DNA from 2 places in the Limosilactobacillus secundus genome. Region 1 is predicted to be linked to the other one. Evidence: predicted binding sites of a transcription regulator. Region 1 holds the regulator's gene; the other holds the start of a gene.

Region 1 (5,844 bases):
AGCACTGGTTTACAAGTCGAGATGTGGATCTGCTTAAAGAAGCGCCCCTCAAAGATTTACTCCAGAGTGATAATGTTAAGAAGAATGTCTTTAATGCCAAGGCACAAATCGTTGGCCTTCATCGCCTCGGTATTCCGCTTGAAAATATTAATTTTGATCTGCTTTTAGCATCTTACCTTCTAAATACTAATGACAATAGTAACGACCTGGGACAAGTAGCTCAGGAACACGGTTACGATGATGTCCGAACAGATGAGGAAGTTTACGGTAAAGGTGCTAAGCGTGCTGTGCCTGATGATGACAAGACCTTCTTTAGTCACCTGGCTACGAAGGCGCGGGCAATTGAACACCTGCGCAAGGATCTTTTTGCCAAATTAGACGAAAATAAGCAAACGCCATTATATACTGATATTGAATTACCACTAACCCGGGTTCTTGCAAAAATGGAAATCGCGGGTGTTCATGTCGATGCACAAACTTTGAAAGATATGGGCAGTAAGTTAACTGAACGGCTATCAGAAATTGAAAGTCAGATCTATCAAGAAGCTGGCGAGGAATTTAACATTAACTCCACTAAGCAACTAGGCCATATTCTTTTTGAAAAATTGAAATTACCAGTGATCAAAAAGACCAAGACCGGTTATTCCACTGCAGTTGATGTGCTTGAAAAGTTGGCTGATAAGGCACCGATTGTTGAGCAAATTTTGGAATATCGGCAAATTGCTAAGCTTCAATCTACCTACATCACTGGTTTGCTGAAAGTTATCCATTCAAATGACCAGAAGATCCATACGCGCTACTTACAGACATTAACGCAAACTGGTCGCTTGTCCTCTGTTGATCCTAATCTGCAAAATATTCCAGTACGGTTGCCGGAAGGACGCTTGATTAGGAAGGCGTTTGTTCCTAGTCAGGAAGGCTGGCAAATCTTCTCTTCAGATTATTCGCAAGTTGAATTACGAGTTCTTGCCCATATCACTGGTGACAAAAACCTTCAGGAAGACTTTAAGAATGGTGAAGATATTCACGCCAGTACAGCTCGCCGGATTTTCCATTTGGCTCCAGATGCTGAGATTGACCGTAATATGCGGCGTCGGGCAAAAGCGGTTAATTTCGGGATTGTTTATGGGATTAGTGATTATGGACTGGCACAACGGATTCATGTTAGCCGTGCAGAAGCTCATGAATTTATTCAAAATTACTTCCACGAATTCCCGGGCGTAAAGAAATACATCGATGATACGATTGCGTTTGCTAAAGAGAATGGTTATGTTGAGACGATTACTCACCGACGTCGTTACTTACCAGACATTCATGCCAAAAGTTTCAGCAAGCGATCGTTTGCAGAGCGCACTGCAATGAATACTCCAATTCAAGGGAGCGCTGCTGATATTATTAAGATTGCGATGATCCGGATGCAAGATGAGCTTGAAAAACGACATCTAAAGGCAAAAATGCTCTTGCAGATTCATGATGAATTAGTCTTTGAGGCCCCAAAGGAAGAAATCCCCATTCTATCGGAATTAGTGCCAAAAGTAATGGATTCGGCCGTTAAGCTGGATGTGCCGCTTAAAGTAGATAGTAAGTATGGGGATACCTGGTATGACCTTAAAAAATAGATCGGAGGAATTAAATGCCTGAATTACCAGAAGTTGAAACTGTTCGCCGCGGTTTGCTGAAGATTGCTGTTAAGCGTAAAATTAATGCGATCGATGTTTATTATGGTAAAACGATTACCAATGATGTTGAAGATTTTCGGCAGGCGTTGATTGGACAAACGATTGAAAATGTTGATCGGCGAGGGAAATACCTTCTTTTCCGTTTTACTAATGATTTGACAATGATTTCACACCTTCGCATGGAAGGAAAATATTACAACCAACCAATTGGCGGACCAATTGATAAGCATACTCATGTTGTCTTTGAATTTACGGATGGCACGGAATTATGTTATCAAGACACTCGTAAGTTTGGCCGGATGACATTGGTAAAAACCGGAGATGAGATGAATGTCGGCGGATTGAAGACGATTGGCCCTGAACCGACAAAAGACGCCTTCACCTTGCCATACTTTACAGCTGAATTAAAAAAGAGTCGGGGAAAGATTAAGCCATTCTTGCTCAATCAGCGTCATGTTGCCGGTTTGGGTAATATTTACGTTGATGAGGTGCTATGGATGACAGGGATAAATCCAGAGCAACCAGCCAATACTTTAACAGCTAACCAGATTGCTGAATTACGAGAAAATATTATCAAAGAATTAGCGACAGCGATTAAGTATAAGGGAACCACTGTTCATAGTTTTACAAATGCATTTGGTGATGCCGGCGCTTTTCAAGATCGTTTAAAAGCTTATGGTCATGCGGGAGATGAATGTCCGCGTTGTGGCACGAAAATGGTGAAAATTAAGGTTGCTGAACGTGGAACGACCTTTTGTCCACACTGTCAAGTATTGAAGGAATAGGAAATGACAAAAATAGTTGGATTAACAGGTGGAATCGCCACTGGAAAGACAACGGTAAGCAACATTTTGCGCCAGACTGGAATTCCGGTGATTGATGCTGACCAAGTAGCGCGACAAGTCCAGACACCAGGCTCGGTTGGGTTAACGAGGATTGTCAAAGTATTTGGCCCTAAAGTACTTTTGCCGACGGGTAAGCTCAATCGACCCGTTCTGGCTAAAATTGTCTTTAATGATAAAGAAGCGCTGAAAAAACTCAATGAGATTCTTCAGCCATTAATTTATGATGCCATCTTTGCGCAAGTTGATACTTTGAAAAAGCAGAAAATTCCATTCGTGGTATTAGATGCACCATTATTATTAGAGCAACACTATGATGAAGATTGTGATTATGTTGTAGTTGTTTATACTGATCCACAAACTCAGCTTAAGCGGTTAATGGCTCGCGATCACTGTTCTAAAAAGGAAGCTCAAGTGCGAATTGCTGCCCAAATGCCATTATCAGAGAAAGAATCGCGGGCGGATTTTAAAATAAATAATAATGGTGACCAGGCTGCCCTGCAAAAACAAGTCGTAGCCCTAATAAATCAGCTAAAAGCAGAGTGAAATGTGGTAAAATAAAGTACTTATACTATAAAGGAGGGGGACACATTGCGCTGTCCACATTGTCACAAAAATGGATCACGGGTTGTCGACAGTCGGCCAAGCGAAGACGGAAGCTTTATTCGTCGTCGTCGTGAGTGCATTCATTGTGGCTTTCGTTTTACAACCTTTGAACGGTACGAGGAAACGCCACTACTAGTAATTAAAAAAGATGGTACGCGCCAAGAATTCAGTCGCCAAAAGATCCTCAATGGAATTGTCCGTTCGGCAGAAAAACGCCCGGTTAGTATGGAGCGGTTGACCAAGATTGCAGATAAAGTGGAAAAACAAATCCGGAGCATTGGTGAAAGCGAAGTCTCCAGTCAAATTATTGGTAAATTTGTGATGAACGAATTAAAGGGCGTCGATGAGATTGCCTATATTCGCTTTGCAAGTGTTTACCGCCAATTTAAGGACGTTGATGCCTTTATGAGTGAACTTGAAACCATGATGAAGGCAGAGCATAAAAAATAACTTAGGAGGGCTGTAAAATGACTGCAGCAGCTTTTGATCCGCAAGCCGGTTATGTTGTTACGGCTAGCACTGCATTTATTAGTTTTAATGACCAAACTTTTGCAACATTTTATCAGCCGATTTTAGGACCAGTTGCGTTTAGCTTTTTTTATGCGTTAAAAGCGCGTCTGCTGCCTAATCCTACGATTGCCAACCGGACCTTGCAAAGTGACCTGTTAGCTCAGGTAAATGCTGGGGGTCAACAAGTGCTGGAGGCTCTTCATCGTTTGGAGGCAGTTGGTTTAGTTCAAACTTATTTCCAGCACGATGAGATCGGGGACGTATATGTTTATGAATTGCAGCCGACCCTTACTCCAGAAAAAATTTTAGCTGATAATTTGCTGAGTATTTTACTTTTAGAAGAAGTAGGAGAAGAAGCATTTGAACGTTTGATTAAGCAAAGTCGGCAATACAAGCTTGCTTCTTCTAACACTTCATTAACTAATGTGAGTCACAACTTTTTTGAAGAGTTTCATATTAATTCGCAGTCAATTACTGCAACACCACAAGCAATTTTAACGGCACGAAAACAATCACCGGTAGAAAAGCAACCTCAGTTAACTAAGGGGATGAATGATGACTTTGATTGGTCAACCCTAATTCACTTACTCGCTAATCAGCCAATTGTCAGTGCAGACCTTGAAAATAATCGGGACTTAATATTATTAGAACATCAATTATATGGGATTGATGCGCCAACGATGAAGACATTGGTTTTGCGGTCGATTGATCTAAAAACTAATCATTTCAATCCAAAAAAATTTAAGCAAATTGTTGCATCTGCTTATAATATCGTTTATTCCTCAACGACAAAAGTAGCGGAAAAAGAAGCACCGGTGACAAATGAAAATAGTGAACTGACCAGTAAAGACCAGAAATTATTGGCGACAGCTAAGGATTACTCTCCAGTCGAATTTCTGCAGGTCCTTAAAGGGCAGACAGGTGGCTATGTAACTTCAGGTGAACGTCATATTCTGACAGGTTTAGTAGCGCAAGAAAAACTTACCCAAGATGCCATTAATATCTTAACTTGGTATGTGATTAGTGACCGAGGAAATTCTACTTTGACCGCTAATTTTGTCGATGCAATTGCCAATAACTGGCTCCAACATGGCATAATTAATGGAGAGCAAGCCATTGTCCAACTAAAAACTTTTAACAAGCAGTCGCAAGAAAAGAAAAAGGAAGCAAAGACGTCAAAGAAAAATAAGTGGCGCAAAACGATTAAGGAACCGATGCCAGCATGGAGCAAGAAAGATACGAGTGAGCTGATGAAAAAAGCTTCCTCACAAGAAATTGCCAAACTGCGTGAACGGATCGCTAATCGCAAGAAGAAGTAGCAACTAAAGGAGGTGGCAGCATGCAGTCACTAAACAAAACTTTACAAGAGTTAATGCGCGGTCAAAATATCGCAAACAATATCCAACAAACGATGAAGCAAGTTTATATGGATAAAGATGTTCAAGCCTTCTTAAACGAAAATCGTGATCGTCTTAGTAAAGAAGCGATTAAACGGGGGCAATCAAAGCTTTATGAGTTTTTTCATGAAAAGCAATTAATTGAAAAAGGCGTGCCAACTGTTGCCCCAGGATATTCTCCACAATTGGTTATCAGTGCAGGACAAATTGACGTAACCTACGTTCCAACTAAACAGTTATTAAAACGACAGCGCCAACGCTATATTCAACGGCTAGTTAATTCGATTAATATGCCTAAGTTCATTAAAAATGCGTCATATGATGATTATTATTTAAATGAAGATACCCAGACTGATACGCGAACAAAGGCAATTCAAGCAGCCATGGATTTTACAGATAATTATCAAAAAGATAAGTTTCAACCAGGGCTTTACCTATATGGGAAATTTGGAGTCGGAAAAACATATCTCCTTGGAGCAATTGCTAATGAACTCGCTAAGAGTAAAGGAATTGCAACAACGATGGTTCATTTCCCTAGTTTTGCTGTTGAAATGCGGAATTCGATCAAGCAAAACAATACTGGCGAAAAATTAGATGCTATTAAACGGGCACCGATTTTAATGCTTGATGATATTGGGGCTGGTGCAATGACAACGTGGGTAAGAGATGATATTTTAGGAGTGATCTTAGAATATCGGATGCAAGAAGAATTACCAACCTTCTTTAGTTCTAATTTTTCAATGGATGAGTTGCAAAATAACCACCTTGCTATCAATGCGCAAGGCGATAATGAACCCCTCAAAGCGGCCC
Region 2 (5,844 bases), on a different contig from region 1:
GGTTTTGATAGTGCTTACACTGATCCGGTAATGGGTGAATTGACCATGAATGCCGGAATCTTAAACTTTAATGCGGACAAGGGTGGTCACATTGATATGAACTTCCGCTTCCCTAAAGGCATGACACCAGATAAGCTAGAAGAAACGGTTAAAGCAATTGCTGATAAGTTGGAAATTAATGTTAAACAAGGACCAGCACAAGAACCTCACTATGTTGACCCTGAAGATCCAATCGTTAAGACATTGATGCAAGCTTATATTGACCAAACTGGAGATGTAAATGCAAAACCAGAAGTCGTTGGTGGAGGAACTTACGGTCGTTTAATGAAGCGGGGCGTTGCCTTTGGTGCTTTAATGCCGCATACACCAAATACAATGCATCAGGCTAATGAATATCAACCTGTTAATGATTTAATTACATCGATGGCGATTTACATGGAAGCAATTAATAATCTCGTTACTGATTAATTTTGTGCTAAAATAAAGACAGAAGATGGAGGTGTCAAGAATGAGTTATCAAAATATTCTTGTTGGTGTTGATGGTTCAAAGCAAGCTGATATGGCTTTTGAAAAAGCGGTTGACATTGCTAAGACCAATGATGCCAAGTTATATTTACTAAGTATTATCAATGGTGAACGTTATCCAAGTACTGGTCCTGGTGGATACGGCTTTGTTAGTCATAGCATTTATGATTCCGCAATCGAAACGATGCAAAAGAAATTAGCTGACTACAAGAAAAAAGCAGAAGCCGCTGGAATAAAAGATATTAAAACCGATGTGAAGGTTGGTAACGCTAAGGTTGAACTGGCGGAACGTTATCCTAAAGAAAATGATATTGATTTAATCATTATTGGCGCAACCGGATTAAATGTTGTCGGTCGTCTGCTCGTTGGTTCAACGGCTGCTTATACTATTCGTGAAGCACCATGTGATGTTACCGTTGTTAAAACAAACTTGAAGAATCAAAAGTTGGATATCAAGGAAACGACATATCCTGAAATGTAAAACATAAAGACTAGGAGAATTTTCTTCTAGTCTTTTCTAGTTTAAAAATGCAAATTCATAATTTTCACGTATATATACTATAGGACATTATGAAGGAGTGTTTTATTGTGTTAAATCGTCGTGCTATTACGAGTGCATTAATTGTTTTAACAAGTCTTAATGGACAACCGATTAAAGCGGACACTATCCAACAAGCACAATTTGATGCAAATGAAGATGTGAAACGTGCAAAGCCAATTGATGAAGAGACCTTAGTTAATCATGATGAAGAATATATTGATGCTTATTTAACAGAATATGAAAATGTTACTCAAGCAAAGGAAAATGAGCAAAATAATGCTTTGACAAGGGCAGATGAAGAGCCCGAGCATAAAATAGTCCAATCATCAACTGAAACTTCTGCTGAACAAAGGCGGCTGCTAGAAAAAGATAAAAAAGATGAGCAAGTTTATCAACCTCAACAACCTTCTGCAGGCCAAGCACGATTTATTAATCGAATAGCCCCAGCTGCTCAACAAATTGGTCGGGAATATGATTTGTATCCGTCAATTATTATTGCACAAGCGGCCTTAGAGAGCGATTGGGGATGCAGTACGTTGGGAAAGGCGCCTAATAATAATCTTTTTGGGGTTAAGGGGTATTTTACCCGTCAAACAGTTGCTCAACCCACGACTGAATATGACGAGCAAGGACATAAGTTTCAGGTTGTTAGTAATTTTCGGCAGTATGCAAGTGAATATGAAGCGTTAAGAGATTATGCTCAAACATTAGAAGCCCCACTTTATCAAGGAGTTCACTGTCAAAATACCAAAAATTATCGTGAAGCTACACGAGCACTTTGCGGACGATATGCAACAGATCCGGAGTATGATCGGAAGCTAAATCAGCTGATTGATACTTACCAACTTACTAAATATGATGATCAAGTTAACATCAGCAATGAAAAGGCTAATCCTGTTCCGGTGACAGACAGTAAAGAGGAGAGTAAGGTGACACCAATTGTTGACAAACATCCCGTTCAAGCGAGGAAAAACGATATTAATATCCCTCAATATGTTCCTTTGCTTGGTGGAGTGGGGACGGCAGGAATGATTGAAATTTTTCGTCGTTTGTTAAAGAAAAAGAAAGAGCATGATTAAAAGGTAAAACTCTAATCATGCTCTTATCAATTATTTAGCGTAACGACTTCAACCGTTCATCAATCATTGCTAAGACCGCCTCAACGTTCTTAGGATCTTCAAGGTCATAACGCTCTAAATCAATTTTCATTTTTGGACTAGCATCGTAATCTTTGTACCATTGCTTGTAGGCATTCCACATCTTGTAATAGTAATCCTTTAACTCTGGATTAGTATCAATTTGCTCGTAATCCCGCCCGCGCTTTTTAATTCGGTATAAGATGGTTTCAAAATCAGTTTCAGAATAAACCATTAAGTCTGGTGCGCGCTTAGGTAATTGTTGGAGGTCACTCATCATATTGTCGAGAAGCTTTAAGTATACTTCTAATTCAGTATCAGTGATGTTACCCTCGGCGTTATTTTCTCGCGTAAACAAGGCATCTTCGTAAATCGACCGGTCAAGCACATTGTTATCATCAGTGAGTGCTTGTTTAATCATTGAGAAACGCTTGTTTAAAAAATAAATTTGGAGTAAAAAGCCGTACTGTTTTGGATTTTTATAATACAGTGGTAAAACTGGATTTTCTCCGACTGGTTCAAAAAATGCTTTTGTATGTAAGTGTTCGGCAATCTTCTCGGTTAAAGTTGTTTTACCGACACCAATCATCCCTGCTGTAATAATCACCATAATGGCCCCTCTTTACTTTTTTGTCACAAAAAATATCTTACTACAAAATATTGTGGAATGACATAACTAATTTTACAATATTTGGTGGTTACCAGATTTAACTTATCGTGGTAAAAGTTATCGCATCTACATTGGTAGCGATTATAATAAAAGTAGAGATGTGATTAAATTTTAAAAATCTAATCATGTGAAAAATTAATATTAAGGAAGTAAAGATGAGAAAAGAAAGTGAAAGTGAAAATCGCGTTCAATTAACAATGGCCAAGCAGCAAGGAACATTAATTGAGGTTCATAACTTGCCAAATGATGATTATTTTAATGTCGGCTTTGTCGTTGCTCTCGATCCAGTATTTTGTTTGATGATCAGCATTGATTGGGATGGTAAAATCAACGGATTAATTGCTATCCGGATTAAAAGTATTCTTTATACGGAACGCCATAGTGACTACCTAATGGCGGTTTCTGAAAAAACTAAAGTTGCCCATGATCACAACTATTTTGATATTTGGCAAGTACAAAAATTTATTGATAATCATCCAGCAATTACCCAAGGGAACCTATTATCAAACCTTCTCAATGATTCCTATGAGAACCGCCTTCCAGTAGTGATTGGCACTGAAAAGTATAAGGGGAGTGATGATTTTACAGGAATAATTACTGCTCTCACACCCATTAAAGTAACAATTCATTACTATAATGACCATGACCTGTCATCATTATGGGAATATGATATTTTGCGAGCAAAGATTGACTATCTCCGTGTTCGAGGTACTCAAATGGCAACCGGGAAACAGATTTTTAATGATATTTTTAACGAAATGTGATTGCAATATGAGTTGAGATAGTTTAAATTAATTAAATGTTATTAACTAGATAAAACTGTTTACTAAAGAGGTTGAACAGCCATGAAAAAGAAAATAACAATTCGTGATTTAGCAAAAGAAGCTGGTGTTTCTGTAACCACTGTTTCGCAAATTTTGAATAATAAAGGTGATCGGTTCAGTACGGCGACCCAGGAACGTGTTTTAACATTACGGGATAAATATAAATACGTTCCTGACTTTAATGCCCGGAACTTAATTTTAAAGAGTGCCAAGACAATTGGGGTACTAGTTCCCAATATTGCTAACCCATTTTTTGGTACTTTTGTTGAGGGAGTGCAGAGTATTGCCCGTGAAGCAGAATTCATTCCACTTGTCTTTAGTGCCAACCGTGATCCAAAATTGGAAAAGTATTACCTTTCCCAGATGATTGAACGATCAATTAGTGGATTAGTGATTGCTAGTGCAACGATGACTACAGAGACAATTAAAGAAGTTATCTCCTTTAATGAGATTCCTTACATCTTGTTTGATCAGAATCATACGCAAGAGGGTGATCGAGTTCAAACGAATGATTACCTTGGTGGCCAAATTGCGGCTAAACACCTCATTGGACTTGGGCACAAACATATTGCCGTTCTTACCTCTGATAATCCAACTGAAAACTTAAATCACCGAATGAATGGGTTCAAAAATATTATTAAAGAAAATAACCTAAGTTTAGATCCTATTCACGATGTTATTCGGGCACCCTTGACGAAGAATGGCGGATATGAAGCAGCAAAAGATGTTTTAGCAACTGGTGCTTCTGCTGTTTTTGCGGCAAACGATGAAATGGCAATTGGATTGTTGCGTGGGTTGCACGAATTAGACGTTAAGGTTCCTGAAGATATTTCTGTAATTGGTTATGATAATATCTACTGGGACGACTATGTTTATCCACGATTAACTACGGTACAACAGCCAATTTTTGACCTTGGCGCTGGAGCTACTAAAATGCTCATTGAACAGATTAGCCATAGTAGTGCTGAAGCCCGCGTTCAAAACTTTCCAGTAAAATTAATTAAACGAGATAGTACAAGTTCCTATCGTCCAAAATAATATGGTATGATGATATTATCAATTAGATGCCAATTGTTTAAGGAGGAAATAAACAAATGACAAATCATGTAACAATTGTAGGTAGTTTAAATGTTGATACAACAATGAAGGTTAAGCGGATGCCATTACCTGGGGAAACGATTGCCGCTTTAAGTAAAACTAATGCTGCTGGGGGAAAAGGAGCAAACCAAGCCGTTGCTGCTGCACGTTCAGGCGCGGAAACAGCTTTTGTTGGTCAAGTTGGTGATGACGCTGGTGGTAAGATGATGATCAATGACCTCAAGAACAACAACGTCGACACAACTGGGATCCACGTTGACGATCAAGCAGGTACTGGATCTGCCGCCATCTTGCTTGATGAAAGTGGTCAAAACAGTATCTTAGTGTACGGAGGAGCTAACCAACAATTAAGCGTTAAGGAAGTAGAAGATGCTCGCGATCAAATTGCCGCTGCTGATTTTGTGATTGCTCAATTTGAAACTCCACAAGAAGCTACTTTACGGGCATTCCAAATTGCAAAGGAAAATGGTGTAAAGACAATCTTGAATCCTGCGCCTGCTCATGAAATTAACCCTGACTTATTGAAGTTAACAGACTTAATTATTCCAAATGAAACAGAAAGTGCTGCTTTAACAGGGATTATTATTACAGACGAAACTTCAATGCTTATGTCAGCTGCAAAGTTTGCTCAAATGGGTGTCCGTAACTTAATTATTACTGTTGGAGCAAAGGGTGCCTTCTACTGTACTCAAGATGGTTACAACTTCATTCCTGCTTTTAAGGTTAATGCTGTTGATACCACTGCTGCTGGTGATACCTTCATTGGTGCTCTTTCATCCCAATTAAAGCCTGATATGAGTAACATTGAAAAGGCAATTGTCTACGCTCAACGAGCAAGTTCATTAGCTGTTCAAAAGCTTGGTGCATTACCATCAATTCCTACTTATGACGAAGTAGTTGCTGCATCAAAGAATAACTAGATTTATTTAAATATAAATTAAAAATGGAAAGGCTGAGGAAAGCGAAAACTTTTCTCAGCCTTTCTATCTTTTTCAGCAACCTTGCGCTTAACGTATCAATTTAGTAAACTGTTGAACAAATAATAATGGA

Evidence for each region. Region 1 encodes NrdR, which represses ribonucleotide reductase genes. Its sites were predicted from a motif close to ACACNATATATNGTGT; they were not measured.
Region 2: the regulator NrdR is predicted to act here: its motif matches at 2,853-2,868, upstream of LMB57_RS00155 (deoxynucleoside kinase).

What each region holds. Positions count from the first base shown of each region.
Region 1 covers NZ_JAJGUA010000034.1:11,008-16,851, forward strand. The annotation lists gene polA (DNA polymerase I) at 1-1,619, shown strand, start outside; gene mutM (bifunctional DNA-formamidopyrimidine glycosylase/DNA-(apurinic or apyrimidinic site) lyase) at 1,634-2,464, shown strand; gene coaE (dephospho-CoA kinase) at 2,468-3,067, shown strand; gene nrdR (transcriptional regulator NrdR) at 3,113-3,577, shown strand; gene LMB57_RS05435 (replication initiation and membrane attachment family protein) at 3,595-4,956, shown strand; gene dnaI (primosomal protein DnaI) at 4,977-5,844, shown strand, end outside.
Region 2 covers NZ_JAJGUA010000004.1:13,317-19,160, reverse strand. The annotation lists gene pepV (dipeptidase PepV) at 1-468, shown strand, start outside; gene LMB57_RS00165 (universal stress protein) at 494-1,006, shown strand; gene LMB57_RS00160 (glycoside hydrolase family 73 protein) at 1,096-2,145, shown strand; gene LMB57_RS00155 (deoxynucleoside kinase) at 2,180-2,812, opposite strand; gene LMB57_RS00150 (hypothetical protein) at 3,028-3,636, shown strand; gene rbsR (ribose utilization transcriptional repressor RbsR) at 3,718-4,734, shown strand; gene rbsK (ribokinase) at 4,791-5,714, shown strand; gene LMB57_RS00135 (hypothetical protein) at 5,840-5,844, shown strand, end outside.